DNA from 3 places in the Microbulbifer sp. CnH-101-G genome. Region 1 is predicted to be linked to each of the others. Evidence: predicted binding sites of a transcription regulator. Region 1 holds the regulator's gene; each other region holds the start of a gene.
The links. The regulator LexA, encoded in region 1, represses DNA repair genes until DNA is damaged. The targets are predictions, from matches to a motif close to ACTGTNTNTANANACAGT.
Positions count from the first base shown of each region.

Region 1 (2,271 bases):
AGCGCACAATGTCGCGGGCCCTGTGGCTGTTGATCTTTCCTTCGAAGTGCTGCTCAAATGGCACGCTGCATTAAGTGAGTTGGTACGCAGGCAGCGTACCAATCTTGAGGAGTGCTGAGACTCCTCGCTCCCTTTCTGTCTATCTGTTTGCACCCACTGAAACTTCTAAATTGCCTGTGGTACACTGGGCGCAAACTGATGTGCAGTGAAGGGAAAGCTAATGTCCTCCGAAACTTTTGAAATTATCGAGTTGGCCAATGGCGATGTGGCTCTGCGCCGCGCCGGTCACGAGGAGGACCCTCTGGTGAGTATTCGTTTCTCAGCCGAGAGTCTCCAATTTTTACGAAAGCACAAAGTAGCAGTGGCTCGGGCAATGCTGGAAGCGGGCATAGAAGCCGTGCAGAATCTTGACGACCTGGAGCCTGGTTACTTCGAAGAGGAAGAATCAATGCCGGTTAACCATACGATTCATTGATCTAATCTATGGTAAGGTGAGCAGGTAAAAGTGTTTCAACAGCGGCTTAAAGCCGCTGTTGTTGTATATGGACATTGGTAAACTGTTTATTCTTAAGGGGTTTGGCGAATCACGCCCACCGCGAGTCCTTCAATTACAAAGTTCTTATCCCGCATATCCACCTGGATAGTCTCAAAGTCTTCGTTTTCGGGTAGTAGTTGCACAGTTGCCTGATTGCCTTTGCGGCGGAAGCGTTTAACAGTTACTTCATCATCAATCCGGGCAACCACAATCTGCCCATTTCTGACTTGCTCGGTTTTCTGCACGGCCAGCAGGTCCCCATCGAGAATACCTGCGTTGCGCATACTCATGCCATGCACCCTGAGCAAATAATCTGCCGGCGGGTGAAAGAAGCTGGCGGGCAGGTCGCAATAATCCTCTATATGCTCTGTGGCCAGAATAGGGTTGCCTGCAGCGACACGTCCTATGATGGGAAGACCGGATTGGTGATCTGGAATTCGAATGCCCCTGGAGGCGCCGGCGACCATCTCAATGGCCCCTTTTCTCGCCAATGCTTTGAGGTGTTCCTCTGCGGCATTGGGTGAGCGAAAGCCCAGTTCCTGGGCAATTTCTGCGCGGGTGGGGGGGTAGCCTGTGTCATCCAGGTAGGTTTTGATCAGCTCTAATACTTGAGTCTGACGTGCGGTGAGATTGGTCATAGATTTACCTAGAGTTTCTGTATTTTTATACAGTTGCTGGGATTATATACAGATTTTAGGTTTGCGCAAACCCGCTCCTTGCCTCGATTCAAGCTGCTACATTGATTAAGAAAACAGTGAGTGAAAAAAAGAGTAGTTGAAAGAGCTGACAGCACGAGAGAACAAGGGAGAACAATAATGCTTGATGCAAAGATGCCCGAGGCTTGGAGGGTTCTGCGTATACAGTCGGAATTAGTTGATGGGATTGAGCGTCTAATTGCACTAAAAGGGGCTGTAACGGTTTTTGGTGGCGCGCGTTTCACAGAGGATAGTTTGGAATACCAGCAGGGAGTAAAGCTTGGAGGGCTTTTGGCTGCCGAGGGGATACCGGTAATCACCGGTGGTGGCCCAGGCCTTATGGAGGCGTGTAATCGAGGGGCTTTTGGGCAGTCTGGCCCCTCAATTGGATTAAATATTGAACTCCCTTTTGAGCAGGCAGCCAATCCGTATCAGGATATTAGTTTGAACTTTCGTTATTTCTTTGTGCGGAAATTTATGTTTGTTAAGCATGCCGCCGGTTTTGTTGGCCTAGCTGGAGGCTACGGCACTCTGGATGAATTGTTTGAGGCCTTAACGCTTGTGCAAACACAAAAAGTAAGGCGATTTCCTATAGTGCTGGTTGGGGAGCGCTATTGGGGTGGGTTGTACAATTGGTTAGTGGATACAGTGCTGGAAAAAGGTTGTATTGATTCAGGTGATCTCGATTTATTCCATATCGTGGACACCGTTGAAGAGGCTGTACACTTGATTTTGAAGTATGTGCGCGGCAGAGAAAGTCAAAAATAATTTAAAAAATTGTAAGTTTCTGTTGGGGGTAAAGATGTTTGGCTATTGCCAATCGTATACTCTCCTTTGATCACCAGGTGCCAGTTTCAGCGGTTTGTAATGCGTGTCAGGCTGATTAATGAGCCTGCTATTATTCTTATATTTGATCGCTTGTAATTAGGGGTATTTTTACTTATTAGCTAGCCTGTATTCTCAATAGGACGCCAAACTGTGCCGATTTATGGAGACCCCCTACCAAAGCCCGCGGACTTGAAGAATCTCTTACAGGTCGCA
Region 1 is NZ_CP174292.1:1,319,366-1,321,636, forward strand. Features, by position in the region: gene ACJJID_RS05940 (DUF6586 family protein) at 1-118, shown strand, start outside; gene ACJJID_RS05945 (hypothetical protein) at 221-475, shown strand; gene lexA (transcriptional repressor LexA) at 568-1,173, opposite strand; gene ACJJID_RS05955 (LOG family protein) at 1,351-1,998, shown strand; gene ACJJID_RS05960 (class I adenylate-forming enzyme family protein) at 2,209-2,271, shown strand, end outside.

Region 2 (2,271 bases), 330 kb from region 1:
GACCAATTGTTGTGAGCGCAATGCCAATCAATTGACTGAAGACTTTTTTAAGTGGCATACATAATATCCCCAGTAAAAATTTTGGCGTTGTTCATCTCGCAACCATCGCGAATCTAATATTAAAGGGGTTGATATCGGCTTTTATGGCCCCGATACTCCGCCTGTGCGCCAAGGGGTGCACAATTAGCAGGGATCTTAGGGTAAAGCCTATAATATACATCTCGTATTTTTTTTGATTTGTTATTGTTTTTGCTTTCCCCTCTTCCCAGGCTTTCGTTTTAAAAATAGGCGGTACCCACTTGCAGTCATTAATTTTTTAATGATATTTCTGAAGAAAAGGATTAATCATGTCAAATATTGGTCATGTTGAAGGCTGGGATACGGATAAGCCATTTATTTCTGATAGTCTTGAGGCAACCAGTTTTCACTGGGCCGCATGGACTGGTATCGAGGACTCCACTGAAGGAAGTTATATTCAGGGGCTTATAGAGCTCAAAAACACCGGAAAATTTCCTATCCTCGACGCCAAGGTATTCTTGGATCTCGATGACAATGGTATGACCTGGGATGCCTACCTGTGTAATTCAGCTGGTACTCCAATAGAAGATGGCTTTGTAAGCTACGGCCACCCCATCGCCCCAGGCGAAACCGTTAAAATAAAATACTGGTGGGGTCTGAAGCATGTTGCCGGCCCTACTAAGTGCGACTTTACTGTTACCGTAAATATGTTCCCAGAATATAGAGTACAGGTTCCCAAGTCGAACGCGCATCAAAGCAAAACCTCAATACAAGCTTCTTGAGTTTTACAGCACTAGATGATGCCATTTTTGGCTGAATAGGAGGGGCGAATTGCCCCTTCTATTTACAAGCCTATTATCCTGCCACTCCCAAGCCAATTGATAAAACCATTGAATACTGAACTCAGCGATTAAAATTTATTCTTTATTGGCTCTCACTTCCTCTCAAAAACTTTCTTTCTGGAATAGCTTATCCAATGGTCACTTGAAGTATTGATACTTTTATCAGTGAGGACGCTTCTCGGAATCATTCACAGCTTACTGCACCTATGCTTCTTCTATGTCCATAAAGTCAGCCTATGGCTTTGTCTCCAGAAGCAATATGCTGTATAACCATACAGCTTTAATGCCGTTACTACCCACCACGATCCATCGTTGACACACTGTTACCTTTACCATGGCCACCTCTATTGAGCTAGCACCTGATTACTATTTGACCAATTTTCGCACACTGGTTGATTTTGTTGTTTCTCGCTATACCCAGCTTCTCTCCACCAGCGAACTAAGTTTTTACAGGTTATTTTGTGAGCTTGATGCCGATAGCCAGCGTCTTTATGTAAGGCTACTCTCTCGCAAGGGGGTCCCATCATCAGCTGGAGCTCTGTTCAGGGAAGGAAAGCTGTCTTACCAGGAAATCAACAAGCTCCCTGGGGCTGTAGATTCTCTTTGTTCCGCAGGGCTTTTAATCAGGAATCCTCCCCTGCAAGATCGAGCCCTTTTAGCGCTGTTTACCAAAGCAGAGTTATTCGCAGCGGGCCCGGTTGGTTTGAGCAAGTCCCTCAAGCGGATGGAGCTGGAAGAGGCCCTGTTAGCTTCCTCCACAGAATGGCGAGAACAACTAATGGCCGAAGAGGGCCTGCTAGCACTTCAGGGGGCTGAATACTTCCAAACCTTCAAACTATGCTTTTTTGGCAACCTGAATCAGGACCTGACCGATTATGTGCTGAGGGATCTTGGGTTGTACAGGTATGAGTCCTACACACTAGACAGGCACCAACTGCCCTTCCAAAGCCGTGAGCAAATCGAACAGTACTTGCTCTACTACGATTGCCTGGAGCAGGCCGAGGAGGTATTGGCTAATGGTGCCAGTGAAATTCTCGACCTTGCCAGCCAGTTGCCCATTGGCCTTCCGGGGGATTTGACACTAGCGCGGCGAGTGGATCGCCTGCGCCTAAAGCTGGCCCGCCAACTGGAAAGACTGGATCAGCTAGAGGCCGCCGAGCGCCTCTATCGAGACTGCGGGCAACCTCCGGCCCGTGAACGGCGAGCGAGAATTGCGGTTAAACGTGACAATCTCGAGCTGGCACTTTGCCTTTGCCGGGAAATTCTCGACTCCCCACTCAACGAAGCCGAACGATGTTTTGCCGAGCGCTTTGGATATCGTATCGCAAAACGGATGGGCACTACCCAGAACTGGGCGAACCCACAGCCTTGCCAGCCACAGTTAGAAGTATTTACCCTGCCCCAATCTCCA
Region 2 is NZ_CP174292.1:1,648,003-1,650,273, forward strand. Features, by position in the region: gene ACJJID_RS07360 (hypothetical protein) at 348-800, shown strand; gene ACJJID_RS07365 (VRR-NUC domain-containing protein) at 1,231-2,271, shown strand, end outside.
Region 2: a site for LexA is predicted at 1,122-1,139, ahead of ACJJID_RS07365 (VRR-NUC domain-containing protein). Genes of this name have one in related genera too.

Region 3 (2,271 bases), 590 kb from region 1:
GCCCTTGTAGCTATACCAGGCGCCAGCCTTGTCAACCAAGCCCAACTTCACACCATAATCGACGATTTCACCAATCATATTGATGCCTTCGCCGTACATAATCTGGAATTCGGTCTGCTTGAAGGGTGGAGCCACCTTGTTCTTCACCACCTTCACACGGGTCTCGTTACCCACCACTTCATCGCCATCCTTCACCGAGCCGATACGGCGGATGTCCAGACGCACAGAAGAGTAGAACTTGAGGGCATTACCGCCAGTGGTGGTCTCCGGAGAGCCAAACATCACACCGATCTTCATACGAATCTGGTTGATAAAGATCGCCAGGGTGTTGGTGTTTTTAATATTGCCCGTCAGCTTGCGCAGTGCCTGGGACATCAGGCGGGCCTGCAGGCCAACATGGGAGTCGCCCATTTCCCCCTCAATCTCAGCGCGCGGGGTCAAGGCCGCCACAGAGTCCACAACCAATACATCTACAGCACCGGAGCGCACCAGCATATCTGCCACTTCCAGGGCCTGCTCACCGGTATCCGGCTGGGAGACGATCAGCTCATCCACATTTACACCCAGCTTCTCGGCATAAATCGGGTCCAGGGCATGCTCCGCATCCACGAAAGCACAGGTGCCGCCTTTGCGCTGAGCCTCGGCAATCACTTGCAGGGTCAGGGTGGTTTTACCAGAGGACTCCGGGCCATAGATCTCGACGATACGGCCGCGTGGCAGACCGCCTATACCGAGCGCCACATCCAGGCCGAGGGAGCCAGTAGAGATTGCGGGGATGCGCTCGCGCTCTTTATCCCCCATGCGCATCACTGTGCCCTTGCCAAACTGGCGTTCGATCTGCGACAGTGCCGCCTTCAATGCCTTGTCTTTATTGGAATCCATGACCATTCCCGTATTTCTGAGCTGTGTTGAGTGGAGGCAAGCTTATCGAAGGATTACTGTATAGGCAACCAGTAATTCCGGCACAACCAGTACCACTCTTGCCAGTATAGAATCACAGCCCCCTAGCCGGCACAATCCCGCTGCCACAAAGGCAAACAGACCCGATGCCCTTCAAGAATGCCCTCCTAGATAGCACGCCCTAAACGGGGTGGTCATCCAGAATTGCCAGCATACCCTTGATAGCCTCCACCACCGTTTGAGCCTGCACGGTGGTGCGATCCCCTTGAAAGTGGAAACAGCGGGCATCAATCTGAACTGGCTCCTGCCCTTCCGCATGGGCCCAGGCAATCCACACGGTCCCCACCGGCTTTTCCTCAGTGCCTCCATTGGGCCCCGCAATACCGCTTACTGCCACAGAAAGGTTGGCATCCATCATAGCCAGCACCCCGCAAGCCATCTGCCGGGCAACTGGCTCGCTGACCGCACCAAACAGCTTCAAGTCCTTAACGTCCACCCCCAATACACTGTGCTTGATACGATCGGCATAACTGACGATGGAGCCGTCAAACCAATTGGACGCGCCGGAAATGGAGGTTATCGCCGCTGCAATCGCGCCACCGGTGCAGGACTCCGCAGAAGTCGCAAACCAGTGGCGCTTTCCCAGCTCCTCACCAAGCTGCTGTGCCAACATCGTTATCTCGCCATGATCAACCATTTTTCTTCCCGTTATTTATCTCTCTCGGCAACCATCCGCCAGGGCGACGTAAATATCACCGGATGATATGCGGTAGAAGGCGGCCCTACTATCCAGCTTATAATTTTCCAGCGCCAGGCCATAGCACATAGAATATCAACTTTTTCATGGACGGAATAAAGATAATAAGATTCCAGAAGCGACAGTGTAGTTACAACAACTACAGTCAGAATAGAAATGGATTTAAAAAACTAGTTTAAAGCACAAGCCACTCAATCAAACCAAAGGAAAAAGTCTCCTATATAGATATTTAATTCTCACCGCAATTTGGCTTTTATGGCATTAAAGTCTATCTCTAAGACTCTTTCTGAAAACTTCAATAGAAACAACCCCGCAGCTGACTAAAAATTTTCACATCACTCGTATGCGGCAAGTAGGACCGACCTCACGATAAAGGGGTAGAACTGTTACCCCAGCACAATCGGTTATTTGTTAGGCTTTGATCGGTGCCAATAAAACTCAACCAAAAAATACTTTTCATTAAATCAACGGCACTCACTGCGATCACAAAACGCCAAATAACAATATTATTAAAACGGCATTCCTTATAAAAACCAACAAAGAAAACAAATTATGCTAGTTAAACAGTCAGCGATGGCACTGGCCATTCTCGGTATCTGTGCATCTCCATTAAC
Region 3 is NZ_CP174292.1:730,489-732,759, reverse strand. Features, by position in the region: gene recA (recombinase RecA) at 1-882, opposite strand, end outside; gene ACJJID_RS03390 (twin-arginine translocation signal domain-containing protein) at 995-1,078, opposite strand; gene ACJJID_RS03385 (CinA family protein) at 1,082-1,597, opposite strand; gene ACJJID_RS03380 (glycoside hydrolase family 16 protein) at 2,210-2,271, shown strand, end outside.
Region 3: a site for LexA is predicted at 938-955, ahead of recA (recombinase RecA). Genes of this name have one in related genera too.